DNA from 3 places in the Exiguobacterium sp. E17S genome. Region 2 is predicted to be linked to each of the others. Evidence: riboswitches for the same ligand, from Rfam matches in the RefSeq annotation. Region 2 holds a riboswitch; each other region holds the start of a gene.
The links. A riboswitch is a leader RNA that binds a small molecule or an ion and turns the genes downstream of it on or off. The one in region 2 is predicted to bind lysine.
Positions count from the first base shown of each region.

Region 1: it holds a riboswitch for lysine, as region 2 does, so the genes downstream of both, AC3B4V_RS13230 (Na+/H+ antiporter NhaC family protein) here and AC3B4V_RS14115 (aspartate kinase) in region 2, are expected to answer to the same signal.
Region 3: it holds a riboswitch for lysine, as region 2 does, so the genes downstream of both, AC3B4V_RS09565 (amino acid permease) here and AC3B4V_RS14115 (aspartate kinase) in region 2, are expected to answer to the same signal.

Region 1 covers NZ_JBYLRU010000004.1:163,271-168,737, forward strand. Annotated here, with positions in the region: gene AC3B4V_RS13215 (methyltransferase) at 1-224, opposite strand, end outside; gene AC3B4V_RS13220 (heme oxygenase) at 314-634, shown strand; gene AC3B4V_RS13225 (uracil-DNA glycosylase family protein) at 759-1,496, shown strand; lysine riboswitch at 1,589-1,767, shown strand; gene AC3B4V_RS13230 (Na+/H+ antiporter NhaC family protein) at 1,879-3,462, shown strand; gene htpG (molecular chaperone HtpG) at 3,528-5,390, opposite strand.
Region 2 covers NZ_JBYLRU010000005.1:92,498-97,964, forward strand. Annotated here, with positions in the region: gene dapB (4-hydroxy-tetrahydrodipicolinate reductase) at 1-431, opposite strand, end outside; partial or broken gene dapA (4-hydroxy-tetrahydrodipicolinate synthase) at 428-1,308, opposite strand; gene AC3B4V_RS14110 (aspartate-semialdehyde dehydrogenase) at 1,326-2,318, opposite strand; gene AC3B4V_RS14115 (aspartate kinase) at 2,332-3,531, opposite strand; lysine riboswitch at 3,644-3,821, opposite strand; gene argH (argininosuccinate lyase) at 3,892-5,262, opposite strand; gene AC3B4V_RS14125 (argininosuccinate synthase) at 5,259-5,467, opposite strand, start outside.
Region 3 covers NZ_JBYLRU010000002.1:65,812-71,278, reverse strand. Annotated here, with positions in the region: gene AC3B4V_RS09570 (solute:sodium symporter family transporter) at 1-1,648, opposite strand, end outside; gene AC3B4V_RS09565 (amino acid permease) at 1,799-3,280, opposite strand; lysine riboswitch at 3,412-3,600, opposite strand; gene AC3B4V_RS09560 (MarR family winged helix-turn-helix transcriptional regulator) at 3,767-4,222, shown strand; gene AC3B4V_RS09555 (diguanylate cyclase) at 4,361-5,452, shown strand.

The DNA of each region.
Region 1 (5,467 bases), on a different contig from region 2:
ACGGAACAGTCAAAACGATCGTGTAAGTAAAAGTTTAAACGCCCTTTCCCACACCCGAAATCGATGACAGTATCCTCTTTTTGAAACGGATAGGTTTCGCATAATTCGCTGAGTGCCGCATAAGGCGTCGGTTCATAGCGATTGTAGTGACTAAACACACCATAAAGGTGTTGCATCTCAATGGTCTCAATTCGTAATCGTTGATCATATTCCTGTTCATTCATCGTCTTTTGTTCCTTCTTTCCGGCATTCTTTCCCTCATCGTACTATACTAAAGAAGTACGTTACTCGTTTTTTGAAAGGGGATTTTATGATGATCGTCGTTACGAACCGGATTAAAGTCAAAAAAGGGATGGCTGCAGCTCTCGCTCCTCGTTTTACGCGTCCAAGTGGACTTGATACGATGGACGGATTCATCCGTGTTGAGGTCTTATTGACGCAAAACATCGAAGAACACGATGAAATGAACGTCAACATGTACTGGGAAGATATGAAGAGTTTTCAAGCGTGGCGGGAGAGTGACGATTTCAAAGCGTCACATAGTCGACCTGCGAGTAGTGAGGCAGGAGAATCGCCAATGCTCGGCAGCGAGATTCTGACATATGAAGTCGCTTCGGTCAAAGAACGCGCATGATGCACGAAAAGGACTCGTATCGAGTCCTTTTTTATATACCTATACACAAATAGTGAAAGGGTCGAATTGTCACAAATGGTATTATTTGTTATCATAGTGCCATTACAGAGAGAGAGGGTCCTTCATGAATTCATTAACTATATTTGAACAAGCCATTCGTAGCTTACCTGACGATCGTACGTTACGACGTGATGAATTATGGACGGACGATTTTTTATTGCAACAGGAGAACGAGCTGACCGTCTATTACTCTCCGATTGGCGAATATGTCAATACTGAAGCAAAAGTCGTCATCATCGGGATCACACCAGGTTTTGAACAGATGCGAATCGCTTTCGAAGAAGCGACGGATGCCCTCCATCATGGTGTTTCATTAGAAGAGACGGCACGCCTCGTCAAATATACAGCAAGCTTTGCTGGAACGATGCGACGTAATCTCGTCCAGATGCTTGATACACTCGAGCTTCCAGCATTACTCGGAATTGAGACGGCTACTAGCTTATTCCATCAACATCAGAAATTATTGCATCCAACGTCACTGTTAAAGCAACCCGTCTTTTATCGCGAAAAGAATTACTCGGGTCATCAACCGAAAATTAGTCGTAGTCCTTTGTTAAAACATTACGCGGAAGAACACTTCGTCGCTGAGATCAATCAGTTACAAAAACCAGCGTTATTGATTCCACTCGGTCGGGTCGTCGAGACGCAAGTCCGTGGATTGATTCATGATGGACGAATCGAACAGCATCAGCTTCTTTCCGGCTTCCCTCACCCATCTGGCGCGAACGGTCATCGAAAAAAACAATTCGAGGAAAACCAAGCCTATTTGATGAAACAGCTCATTCAACATTTTGCTGAATAAACAACTTTATCTTAAATTATCAGAATATATGGTTGAATCGCTTCTGAAATACATGATAAAGTGTCCATAAGAACAGAATATGACTATTCTATCGATGAGGTAGAGGCGCGATTTCAATCAGTACTTGGTCCGAGGATGACAACGAAGACGACTACAGGAAAGGTGACATCGCCGAAATGACAGTATGTGTCGAGCATATCGTCGTTGGTCGATTCGGGAAACACCCGATCGATTGCCATACATAACAATTGTATGGAGCGCTCCAATTCGGCTAAGAAAGACGCATCCAGCGAGGGTGTCGGCTTTGTTGCCGGTGCCCTTGCTTTTTTTGTGCCGCGGGGTCTCATCTTTAAGCCATTTATTAAAGAGGAGGATATTTTTCATGGTCAACTATTCAGATTCCATTATTGCCCTTGTACCTGCTTTACTAGCTATCTTATTAGCCATCTTTACCCGAAAGGTCGTTCTTTCGTTAGGTGTCGGCATTCTCGTCGGTGCCCTGTTACTCCACCGTTTTAACCCGATCGATACGGTAACCTATCTCGGCAAGAATATCTTCAGCCTCTTTTGGGCGGACGGTGCCTTAAACGAGTGGAACGTCTTATTGCTTGTTTTCTTGTTATTGCTCGGCGTCCTTTCCACATTGATTCAGACATCAGGTGGCGCTCGCGCTTTCGGTGAATGGGCTTCTACGCACGTCAAGACAGCGCGTGGTGCACGCTTAGTTGCCTTTGGACTCGGTATCCTAATTTTCATCGATGATTACTTCAATAGTCTCGCTGTCGGCAACGTCAGTCGTCCGTTAACGGATCGCCGTGGTGTCTCACGTGCGAAGCTTGCCTATTTGATTGACTCAACAGCTGCGCCTGTTTGTGTCATCAGTCCGCTTTCGAGTTGGGGCGCATTCATCATCTCTATCATCGCCGGTATCTTAACGACGCACTCGATTACGGATTACTCAGCGTTTAGTGCCTTTATGATGATCGTTCCAATGAACTTCTATGCGATTTTCGCATTACTTTTAACACTTTACATCGCTTACTCTGGCGTCTCTGTTGGACCGATGAAACAGCATGAACGCCGTGCCGCGAATGGTGAACTTTTTGATGCGTCAAAAGGAACACCGATGGGAATGGCAAAAGAGGTCAACGAACATACGAACGGAAAAGTCCGGGATCTCGTCGTTCCAATCGTCGTTCTCGTCATTGCTACGATCAGTGCGTTACTCGGAACAGGTGCTCAGGCACTTGCAGCCGACAACCGCCCGTTTACTTTAATCGGTGCATTTGAGGCAACGGACGTCACCCGTTCCCTCGTCGCAGGTGTCGTCATTAGTTTGATCGTTGCCTTCCTGATGCTTATCGGTCGGAAAATTCCGGGCCGCGATTACCGTGCAAGTATTGTCGCTGGTATGCGTTCGATGTGGCCAGCAGTCGTGATTCTGTTATTCGCTTGGACGATCATCGCTGTCATCGGTGATATGAAAACCGGTGACTATCTCGCGAGCTTCGTCAGCAACTCGATTTCTGCTTCGTACTTGCCATTCTTATTATTCTTGATTGCCGGCTTGATGGCATTCTCAACAGGAACAAGTTGGGGCACATTCGGAATCATGTTGCCAATCGGTGCGGATCTCGTCATGGCTGTTGATGCCTCACTCTTGTTACCGACGCTTGCTGCTGTTCTTGCTGGATCTGTCTTCGGTGACCATTGTTCACCGATTTCCGATACGACAATCCTAAGTTCGACAGGGGCTGGATCCCATCACATCGATCACGTTACGACACAGTTACCGTATGCGCTAGTCGGTGCTGTTACTGCGGCAGTCGGTTATTTAGTCATCGGTTTCACCGAGTCTTCAGTCTTCGGTTTCATCGGAGCCTTAGTTACATTCGTACTCTTTGTCGTCGTTTTGAACGTTCTCTCAAAAAAAGGTGAAACTGCTTCTGATTTACAAACAGATTAATGTAACACTGTACGAGAAAAGGCATTGGATGCGCGCATCCAATGCCTTTTTTACATCTATTCGTTTCATACCATCAATAAACACACATCATTCGCGAACGCTACTGGATCCTCGAGTGGAAGCCCTTCGACAAGCAATGCTTGTTGATACATCAGTTTTGTATAGCGCTCGAATTTCGAACGATCGTTTTGATATGCCGTTTCAAGAGAGTGGAACACTGCGTGTGACGGATTCAATTCAAGAATCTTGACCGCTTCTACCCCTTCGTTATTCGGCATCGCCTTCAGGATTTTCTCCATCTCGATCGAGACGGCGCCGTCCGTCGCAAAACAGACGGGATGCGATTTGAGACGCGTTGAGGCTTTGACTTCCTTGACTTGTCCACTTAGCACTTCCTGCATAGCTTGGAACATCTCTGCTTGTGCGTCCGTCGTCTCCGCTTCTGCTGCTTCAATCCCTAAATCGCTGCTTGTGACCGACTTGAACGTCTTCTCGTTATACGTCACGAGCATCTGAATCGCGAACTCATCGATCTCTTCCGTGAAGTACAAGATATCATACCCTTTATCACGAACGAGCTCGGATTGTGGTAATTTATCCAGACGATTCGTACTCTCACCAGCAGCGTAATAGATATGTGCCTGATCTTCCGGCATCGCTGCGACGTATTCTGCGAGTGTGATCAACTTCTTCTCCTTGGCTGAGTAGAAGAGGACGAGGTCCTGCACCTGTTCTTTATGCATGCCGTAATCATTATACATACCGAACTTCAGCTGACGTCCGAACGCTTGATAGAACGTTTCGTACTTCGTACGATCCTCGCGCAGAAGTGCTTCGAGTTGTGTCTTGATCTTACTTTGGATGTTTTTCGCGATCAATTTCAATTGACGATCGTGCTGCAGTAACTCACGCGAGATGTTGAGCGATAAGTCTTCCGAGTCGACCATCCCTTTGACGAAACTGAAGTGATCCGGCAACAAGTCGCTGCATTTTTCCATGATCAAGACACCGTTGGCATAGAGTTCAAGACCCTTTTCAAATTCCTTCGAATAATAATCGTACGGCGCTTGCTCCGGAATGAATAAGATCGATTGATAACGAACAGCGCCGTCGACACTGATATGAATGTGTTTCGCCGGTGTGTCGAAACCATACCGCTTCTCTTGGTAGAAGTTCGTATAGTCTTCGTCTGTCAGTTCCCGTTTGTTCTTCCGCCAGATCGGCACCATGCTGTTGATCGTCTTGACGACTTCGACCTCTTCCGTCTCGTCACTGCCTTCGATCGGCTGACGTTCGAGTTCCTTCATCTCTATCGGATAACGAATGAAATCTGAGTATTTTTTGATGATACTGCGCAAGCGATACGTCTCGAGGTATTCGTCATACGATTCTTCTTCCTCGTTCGCCTTGATGTGGAGTGTAATCTCCGTTCCGACGGTTTCCTTGTCGATTTCCTCGATCGTATAACCTTCGACACCGCGCGATTCCCATTTATAAGCGACTGCACTGCCGAACGGTTTCGTAACGACAGTGACGACGTCTGCGACCATGAAGGCAGAATAGAATCCGACACCGAATTGTCCGATGATATCATGACCATCTTGTGCTTCATTCTCTGCCTTGAAGGCAAGCGATCCACTTTTTGCGATCGTACCGAGATTGTCTTCTAGTTCTTCCTTCGTCATTCCGATTCCCGTATCACGAATGATGAGTTGACGCGCTTCTTTATTTGGTTCGATCGTAATTTTGTAGTGTTCCTTTTCGAACGAAATCGTCTCGTCAGTCAATGCTTTATAGTACATCTTATCCATGGCGTCACTTGCATTCGAGATCAATTCGCGCAGGAAAATCTCCTTATGCGTATAGATGGAATGAATCATCATCTCCAGCAATCGTTTTGATTCCGCCTTAAATTGTTTCGTTTCCATGCTCATTCTGCCTCCCCTTTTTTAGCACTCAATCATATAGAGTGCTAATTCACCTCCTATTATTAGGGAGTTCGAAA
Region 2 (5,467 bases):
CCGCTTGGCGCATCGACTTTTTGGTTGTGATGTTTCTCAAGCAATTCGATGTCATACGCTCCTGCTAGTGGTACGAGTGTCTTCAGCAGTTGCTGCACCATCGCGATGCCGTACGACATATTGTACGACTGGAAGATCGGAATTTCTTTTGCAGCGTCCTTGATCGATGCCAGTTCCGCCTCCGAAAAACCAGTCGTCGCGATGACGAGTGGTGTTTTTGTCGCCAGCCCATATGCGAGCAGATCCGGTAGCAAACTCGGATGCGAGAAGTCGATGATCGCATCGACCGTCTCTGCCATCTCTGTTAGCTCCGCATATGAAGCGATCGTATCGGATGACTTCGTCCGGTCAACGATCGCTACGACACTTTGTGGTGCGAGTTCGACGACGTATTGTCCTGTCGCCCCGTAACCGTGTAACGCGAGTTTCATCGAACCACTCCTTTGTAAGCCCGCATCGTTTCGAGTAAATGCGCGTGTCCTGCTTCCGATTGACGGACGAGCGGCAAGCGCGGCGCACCGACAGCAAAGCCAAGTTCTTCAAGCGATGCTTTGACTGGAATCGGATTAACGTCACTGAACAAGGCACCGATGACCGGTAACAAGTCTGCCTGAATCCGGCGAGCCGTGACGAGATCTTGCCCTAGTAACGCCTTAGCAAGTGCTTGTGTCTCTGCTGGGTACGGGTTAGAGAGAACTGAAATAACACCCTGTGCGCCCCATGCCATGTACGGCAGGATTTGATCATCATTCCACAGAAGACCGCGAAGTCTTCCGGAATCGCCGCCATCAGTTCACCCATGAAGCTGACATCTCCACTCGCTTCCTTAAAGGCTTGGATGCGTGGATGACGTGCTAACGTCACTGCTGTTTCGACTGCGATCGCAACGCCTGTCCGCGACGGAACGTTGTACAGCATGATTGGTAATTCTGTTGCATCAGCGACCGCCGTGAAGTGTGCAATGAGACCGGCTTGCGATGTTTTATTGTAATACGGTGTGACGAGCATCGCTGCGTCCGCACCGAGGCGTTCTGCGAGTAATGTTTTCTCGATCGTCGCTGCCGTATTGTTCGAACCCGTTCCGGCAATGACGGGCACTCGCCCTGCCGTGACTTGAACGGCAGTCGTCAGGAGTTGTTCGAATTCCGTGTTTGTCAGTGTCGAACCTTCTCCTGTCGTCCCTCCAACGACAAGTGCCTGAATTCCTGCTGCGAGTTGTTGCTCGATTAAGCGTTCAAATACGTGTAAATCCAACTCGCCTGCTTCATTAAATGGTGTGACGAGCGCTGTACCTGCTCCTTTGAACATGAAGAACTCCTCCTTTTTTATGAATGAATCGACTGTTCGATGGCTTGGCGTGCGACTTGTACGGCATTCGAGGCGGCACCTTTTCGAATATTGTCGGCTACACACCAAAGATGGAACGTATTCGCGAGACTATCATCTTGTCGAATTCGTCCGACATAGACATCGTCCGTCCCACTCGCGTCAAGTGGCATCGGATAGCGCGTATTCGCGACATCATCGACGAGGACGACGCCAGGTGCGTTTTCAAGTGCTTCACGGATCGCTGCAACCGTCGTCGGTTGTGTAAACGTGACGTTGATTGCAACCGAGTGAGAATTCGTGACCGGAACCCGGACACATGTCGCACTGACTGGTAATGCTGGAAGATTGAAGATTTTCCGTGTTTCATCAATCATCTTCTGCTCTTCTTTCGTATAACCGTTCTCAAGGAACACATCGATATGCGGCAAGATGTTGTCGTGAATCGGATGCGGATAATTGACGGGCTCTTCTCCACGTGCTCCACGCGCTAGATCCTCGATTCCTTTTTGACCAGAACCGGATACGGCCTGATACGTCGTATAGTTGACGCGTTCGAATCCTAGTGACTGGAGCGGTGCTAAAGCGACGACGGATTGAATCGTCGAACAGTTCGGATTTGCGATCAAGCGGTCCGTTGCTTGAATCGCTTGCGGATTGACTTCTGGCACGACGAGTGGAATCGTCTCCTGCATCCGGAAGGCACTTGAATTATCAACGACGAGTGTTCCGTTTTCAGCTAGTAACGGGGCATATTGCTCACTGATCGTTCCGCCCGCTGCGAACAACGCGACATCGATCCCGTCTTCCGTGATGTTTGGCGTCAGCGCTTGGATCGTGATGGCTTCTCCCTTGAACTGTACCGTGTTCCCTGCTGAACGAGCAGAAGCGTAAGCGGACAGGCGGCTGACCGGGAAGTCCAGTTCGGCTAGTACTTGTAACATTTTTTGACCGACGGCGCCGGTTGCTCCAATGACTGCTACATGATACATCCTGTTTCCCTCCTTATAACTCGAACGCGTTTGCAATCGCTGCAACCGTCCGTTCAATATCTGCTTGTGCAATCGTGTATGAGATGCTGATTTCTGAAGTCGTAACTTGATAGAACGGAATGTTCTCTGCTCGGAAGATTGCGAACAATTTCGAAGCGACACCTGTTGCATCCCGCATCCCGATTCCGACGACAGATAATTTCGCGTGTTGATTATGGCGATCGACCTTGACTGTCGTGAAGCGATCCATGATGTCTTTCAATGCTTCATCGAGGAACTCTTCCTCATCGAGTGGACATGAGAACGATAAGAAAATGTCACTGTCGAACGTCGTTTGACTGATCATGTCGATGTTGACGTGGCGATTGGATAACAGTTCGAAGATATCGGCTACTGCTGCATTCGTTTGCGGTACGTGTTTGATTGATACCGTCAAGACGTTCTTCGTCACACTGACACTCGTCACCGCTTTTTGTTCCATTGTTTCCGTCGCTTCCATGATCCATGTTCCCCTTTTCGATTCAAGTGTTTTCCCGACGAAGATGTGTACGCCGTATTTTTTTCCTAGTTCGACACTCCGCATTTCCATGACCTTCGACCCGAGGGCGCTCATTTCCATCATCTCATCATACGAGATATGTGGAATCGGTTGAGCGGCGGCATGGATTCGCGGATCAGCTGTATAGACACCGTCGACATCGGTATAAATTTCGCACCGTTTATCAAGGACTGCCGCAAGGGCAACTGCCGTTGTATCCGACCCACCCCGTCCAAGCGTCGTGACATCACCGAGTTCATTGACACCTTGGAATCCGGCGACGATGACGACATCGTACGTTTCGAGTTTTTGTCGTAACAGATCTCCATCGATCTGTTTGATCTTACTTTTCGTATGCACGCCCATCGTGCTGATTCCTGCTTGAGCGCCTGTTTGCGATAACGCTTTGACACCGAGCGAGTTGAGGGCGATGCTGAGTAATGAAATCGTCTGTTCTTCTCCGATGGCAAGCAGTCGATCGAGTTCTCTTCGCTCGGGGCGATCCGTGATGGCTTGCGCCTGAGCGATCAAAGAATCTGTCATCTTGCCCATCGCCGAAACGACGACGACGAGTTTTTCACCTTCGGCTGCGCGACTCTTCAAATAATTCGCAATAGACTGAATCTGTTCGACAGTCGCAACCGAGCTTCCACCAAATTTAAGTACAGTTGTCACAATCCTATCTCCTTTGTCCCGATACAGAAAAAAACGACGGGCCGGTAGGAGCGTTCCTACGGCCCGTCGTTATCACGATCGGACAAACGAAGACAAAGTCATTCGTTCTTTTACGTAAGATAGCGCTCCGAAACATCGGTTTCGGCAGTACAACGGATCTTAACCGTTGTACCAGCAAACAAGAAGAAGCATCTTCTCGTTCACTTCGGCGGACTTCCCCTTTCACATCATTCAGCATGCTTGCCTTCAAGAATGATGCTACTCATGTCATCCGCGCCTCTATCTGTCGGTTGTTAGTTACAGTTATAGCAGACATCTTTTGTTAAATCCAGTCATTTGACTGTTTTTTTTCAAAATTCGTCAATTCGCAAGATGCTGTTTCGCGAGTTCGAGTTGCTCCAACACGGCAGCAAACCCTGTCCCGCCGTAGCTAGTCCGGCGTGCTACCGCTTGAACCGGATCGAGGAGCGGATAGACGTCTTCTGTGATATCAGGATGGAACGTTTGATACGTCTCGAGGTTCAAATCCTTCAGGAAACAACCGTTCTGCACACAGTAAAGGACGGCTTTGCCGACGATTTCATGCGCTTCCCGGAACGGTATGCCTTTCGTTACAAGGTAGTCAGCGAGTTCCGTTGCATTCGAGAAGTCTTGCATTGTCGCCTTCTTGAGCGCTTCGGTCTTAAACGTCGCAGATTCAATCATTCCGGTGAAGATTTGAACGGATTGGAGAACGGTATCTGCTGTATCGAAGACCCCTTCCTTATCCTCTTGCATGTCTTTGTTGTAAGCGAGTGGTAATGCCTTCATCGTCGTCAAGAAGCCCATCAGATTGCCGTAGACGCGCCCCGTTTTCCCACGAATCAATTCAGCGAAATCAGGATTTTTCTTCTGTGGCATCATGCTCGATCCTGTCGAGAAAGCATCAGACAACTCGATGAAGCCAAATTCTTGCGATGCCCAGATGATGATTTCTTCACAAAAACGCGAGAGATGCATCATGACGGTCGAGGCGATCCCGAGGTATTCGATGACGAAATCGCGGTCGGAGACAGCGTCGAGACTGTTCGGATAGATTGACTCAAAACCGAGCAACTCGGCAGAACGGAAACGATCGATTGGGAATGTCGTCCCCGCGAGCGCGCCTGCCCCGAGCGGTGATTTCCGGATCCGCTTTTGATTATCCGTCAACCGTTCGACATCACGTTCGAACATCCAGAAATAAGCGAGCAAGTGATGGGCAAGCGAGATCGGTTGTGCCCGTTGCAAATGCGTATAACCTGGCATGACCGTCTCGATATGTTGCTCAGCTTGTTCCGTGATAACCGATTGGAGCTCGCGTAATGCCGTCGTCAACGCTTCAACATGTTGTTCCATCCATAGATGTAAATCCGTTGCGACCTGATCATTTCGGCTCCGTGCCGTATGCAGTTTTCCTGCAACCGGACCAATCTGTTCCGTCAATAGACGCTCGAGATTCATGTGAATGTCTTCATCTGCTAGCGTATACACATGATCCGCTAACGTCGTTTCCAGTTGCTTCAGTCCTTGCTCGATTTGTGTCCACTCGTCTTGAGCGAGGATCCCTTGTTCAAATAGCATCTGCGCGTGTGCGAGACTGCCTTTTAAATCGACGCTCGCTAATTTTTGATCGAACGTGATCGATGCTCCGAAGGCTTCCGCTTGAGCGGAAGCACTTTCCGTAAAACGTCCACCCCAGAGTTTGGTCATTTCGTTACACCCGCCTGACGATGTACGCTCGCATGAGTCGAAACGGCAAGTCCGTGTAATTTGATGAAGCCTTTTGCTGCTTCATGATCGAACGCGTCTTCTTTCGTGTACGTCGCAAGTTTCTCATCATAGAGCGAGACAGCGGACTGACGACCTGTCACGGTTGCGTTTCCTTTGAACAGTTTAACGCGAACTTCTCCTGTGA
Region 3 (5,467 bases), on a different contig from region 2:
GCCAGAACCAAATCGATACGATTCCTGCTGTCGAAGCCAGTCCGATTTTTGAAAACAGAACGTACGTCCAAATGATGGATGTGCATAATAAGATCGAAACCGGAATCGCGAACTTCCATGGAGTGAGCTCGACAGACTGTCGTCGATTGACCTTTCTTGACTGGACGACCGGGTAACGATATCCCATGAATATCATGAACAGCACTTCAATCACGAGTAGAATACCGTACCCATGAATATAGCTAATGCCATGATCCCAGCCGAACAGTTGTTTGAAACCGAAGACGAATAAGTAATACGCGAACACGTGAAAGACGATGACGATTTTCGCTGCAATCGCCGGAATTCGTTTCATGAAAATCCCCATTAATACGATGACGAGAATCGGAATGTTGAAAAAACCTGTGAATTGCCGGATCAAACTCCATAAGCCGTCCGGCGCGTACATCAAGAATGGTGCGATGACGAAAGAGATTAAAGCAACGATCGTTCCGAACCATTTACTGACACGAATCAAATGTTCATCACTCGCCTCTTTCGCAAACACCGGCTGATATATATCGAGAACGAAAAGTGTTGCAATACTATTTAGCAACGAGTTAAACGAACTGAAGACGGCTCCAAGTAAGACAGCTAAGAAAAATCCCATCAGCGAGACAGGCAACAACTCCGTAATGAGACGAGGATATGATAAATCACCGCTCGTTAGTGTGTTCCCATACAAGTGATAGGCAATGATCCCAGGAATCAGCATGAAGATTGGAACTAATAACTTCAAGAATCCTGTCATGAGGACGCCCTTCTGTCCTTCCTTCAAATCTTTTGCCCCGAGCACACGTTGAATGACATATTGATTGAGTGACCAATAAAATAAGTTCGCAAATAGGATACCCGTGAAAATCGAGAAGAACGGAACGGCATCGGTTGAGCTTCCAATTGCGTTCAACTTCTCCGGTTGAACGGTCGCAATCGTCTTCATCCCTTGAAGTAAATTCCCGTCACCCAGTGCAATAAAGCCAAGCACCGGAACTAAGAATCCGACGAAGACAAGCCCGATCCCGTTCAAGGTATCCGAGACAGCCACCGCACGTAGCCCTCCAAAAATCGCATAAATTGCTCCGATGATCCCGACGACCCAGACGACTAACCAAAGGGATTGCGTATAACTGAGACCAAAGAGTTCCGGAACATCGAATAGCTGCAAGACAGCAATCCCACCTGAATAAAGCATCGAAGGAATCGTGACGCACATATATCCGAGCAAAAAGAGTAATACTGTCATCCGGCGAACCGTCTCATCATACCGGTGACTTAAGTATTCCGGTAATGTCGAGATACCAAGCCCGAGAAACTTCGGGAGCAGATAGATGGCCATGATGATGGCAGCAAATCCCGCCGTGACTTCCCACGCCATACTCGACATGTTCCCCATGAAAGATTGTCCATTTAGTCCAATCAACTGTTCTGCCGACAAATTCGTCAGCAGTAGTGATCCGGCAATGAAAACGCCACTTAGCCCTCGACCTGCTAAGAAGTATTCATCGACGCCTTGTGTTTTTCCACGCGTCAATCGGTAGGATATGTAGGCAACGAGCAACATGAAAAACGCTGCAGAACCTAATGTAAAAAATAAATCAGATGTAGTCATGCGTCTTCCCCCTATTTTTTATTCATATTTTCTATTTTTGAATATGTATTCATTGATTCCTTTTTTATACTTTTTCAAAACTATATTTTAGAAAACGTTTTCATTTAAGAGAATAAAAAACCACCTTCATTCTAGAAGGTGGTTCACATATTACGATTGACGTGGATGTTCCGGGAAGTCCATCTCGTCATAACGAACGATCGACGTTCGATTTTTGAATTTATGTCCTAACCAGAAGGCAAGGAATAATGGAATACCAACATACGTTGCGGCAATTCCGACCCAATCGATTTGATCCGCGAGGAATGCGGCATAGTTTTGACCGACGATGACGAGGAAACAAAGACCGAATGCGAACAGCGGACCGAATGGGAACGCTGGTGCCACATATGGTAAGTCTTTCAACGAGTGACCTTGTGCAAGGAATCCTTTACGGAAACGATAGTGACTGATTGCAATCCCGAGCCATGCGATGAATCCTGTCATACCGGAAGCATTGAGTAACCACAAGTAGACTTGTCCACCAAACATTGACGTCAAGAAACAGAGGGCACCGATTGCTCCTGTTGCGAGCAAAGCGTTACGCGGTACACCGTTTTTCGATACTTTCGCGAACAACTTCGGTGCATCTCCTTGGCGAGCAAGCGTATAAAGCATCCGAGTCGAAGCATACATACCTGAGTTTCCGGCAGATAGAACAGACGTCAAGATGACGGCGTTCATGAGTGCTGCTGAAAAGGCAAGACCCGCTTTTTCAAAGACGAGCGTAAACGGACTAACCGCTACGTCCGTAATGTCATTCGAAACCAAGTTTGGGCTCGTATACGGAATGAGCATTCCGATGACGAAAATCGCGAAGACGTAGAAAAGCAAGATGCGCCAGAAGACTTGTTTGACTGCTTTTGGAACATTCTTTTTCGGATCTTCCGATTCACCCGCGGCAATCCCGACCAGCTCCGTTCCTTGGAAACTGAATCCGGCAACGAGAATGATACCGATGACGGCAGGAATCCCACCGACGAACGGCGCATCGCCAAGAGCAAAGTTTTTAAAGCCAACCGGTGGCTCTGATGTAAAGACACCAAAAATCATCGCAACACCGACGACTAAGAAGACGATGACGGTAACGACTTTAATCATCGCAAACCAATACTCCGCTTCCCCAAATCCTTTAACGGAGAAGTAGTTCAAGCCGATCATGAGTAAGAGGAACAAGGCACTGAAGTAAAATCCAGGAACATCCGGGAACCAATATGTCATGACGATTTGTGCTGCGACGAGCTCGACTGCGATCGTGACTGCCCAGTTGTACCAGTAGTTCCAGCCGAGCGCAAAGCCGAATGATGGATCGACGAATTTCGTTCCATAGGTCGAGAAGGATCCGGCGACCGGCATATACGCTGCCATTTCACCAAGACTTGTCATGAGGAAATAGACCATCAGACCAACGATTGCATATGATAGGAGCGCTCCACCTGGTCCTGCTGCTGCGACGGAAGCACCGGACGCAATGAAGAGTCCTGTTCCGATCGCTCCACCGATGGCGATCATCGACATATGACGGGCTTGTAATCCACGTTTTAATCCTTCTGCTGTCGAATCTGTTGTTTGTTTCACATCTAGATTGTTCATTTCGTTCGCTTCTCTCTTTAATAAATTTTTGAGAGGACACTTTTTGAATGAAAAAACAAAAAGCGCCCTCATCTTCCAGATGGAAGATGAGAACGCAACATAATAAAATGGATGCGCCTCATTCTACCGTCGTGAAAGATAGCTCTCCACAAGTAGGTGATACCCGACTTGTGACAGTATTAGACCTATTTGATCTAATCCCAATCGATCATCTTCAAAGCGATGATTGATTTCGGCAATTCTTCCTTTCAGGTCACCTCATCTGTCGCTTGACGACATCCGTAACCGTACTCTTAAGAACTGCAACCTCCATCCCACTGGTTGAGTGAGAACTGAATTAAGTTAGTTATTACTACGCCATATTACACAAAACGCCACGAAATTGTCAATTGCCTTTTTTCGAATCTGGGGTAGTCGATGGTAAAAATCCGATATGTTTAGTACACTAAATGGTAGAAGTCCACTGAGAGAAAGGATGCTGCTTGCATGCCACAGGAACGTGATTTGCTAACTTATCGACTCGAGGAACAAATGCGTGTCATTCTTCGTACCCTGCGACGTGAACTTAACCGGCTATTTGAAGGAACGGCGACCCGGAGTGAGTTTTTCATCTTACGAAGCCTTTCAGAAAATGGTCCTCAGCGCCCGACGCTTCTTGCGGAACAATTTGAGCTCGCGACGAGTCAAGTCACTGCTTTGACGGATAAGCTGTATAAACAAGGATATGTCACACGGACACGTTCGACGGAAGATCGTCGTTCAATCGTACTCGCTTTGACGGAGGACGGGGAACGTGCATTTCGGGATCTCGAAATCGTCCGGAAAAACTATTTACAAGACCGCTTCGGTACATTGACGGAAGAAGAGCTCGAAACGATGGTTCATGTCTTTGATAAAATTTTACAGACGATGGATGAGGATACCCTTACTTCATCTTCTTAAAAACGGTAGATTTTCTACCGTTTTTTCTATTTTGGTCTAAAGATTTCCCTCTGTCTAACCGTTATCTACTTGAGTATACTGGAAGTATATATATGGAAATCTGTTAGCTGGGGGAGTTGGGAGGATTTGTTGTCCATCATGAATCAATTCATCATTAACTTTTGTCTACTGTTCACAACGATTACTCTCTTGTTCTTACCGTTTCGGAATCAACCGCGTATTTCATTGAACTCCAAATGGAGCATTCGACTTATACTCGGAGCAGTCTCTGGTCTGATTGCGGTCTTATTAATGTTCAATGGGATCCAAATCGATGTCGCCCGTGTTGATTTACGTATCGTTCCCGTCGCGATCGCCATGCTGTTCGGTGGTTTCCCAAGCGCCATCGTTGCAGGAGCAATGATCATCGGGACACGTTACTTTTTAACACCAGTTGATCAAATGGAAGGATTTTATTTATCTACGCTGATCATCGTCTTATTCATCACGACGATTGGGATCATTCGTCGATTCGTCCATGTCTCGATTCGTCATTTTCAACTTATGGTGTTGGTCGGTATTCTCTATTCGTTACCCGCCATCTACATCTTGACGCACAGCTGGTCGACATTCTTTAAAATCTCGATTGCGTACGTCTTCTTTAATTTATTAGCTGGCTTTGTTGCCTTTCGATTACTGACGGAATTACGCCGTCACTTCGAAAACATCCAGTATCAGCAGAAACTCGCCATGACGGATGCTTTGACAGGGCTCGCCAATCGCCGTCGTCTGGATGACTCGCTATCGCTTGTCGGTTCGACCGATCAAGGCTATTCACTTGTGCTCATCGATATCGATTTCTTCAAGCATGTCAATGATACATATGGTCATGATGCGGGCGATGATGTGTTACGCCAACTCGGCATGACTCTCGCTTCCTTGACGCGTCCAGACGACCTCGTCGGACGGTACGGTGGTGAAGAATTTTTAATCATCTTACCAAGTACTTCGGCGAAAGAAGCGCAAAAAATAGCAGAACTAGCTCGGCTCACGGTCGCACGTAACCTGTTCCCGACAGCAGATGTACCTGATCTACAAATTACGATCTCACTTGGGATTTCACATTCCAGTGGTTCGCATACGTCACTTGAAGCATTACAACAGGCAGATAAAGCGTTGTATTATTCAAAAGAAAGTGGACGGAATCGGAGTACGATCTATACGAAAGAACTCGCATTCCGACAGGCTTAAACTGATTGGACACTT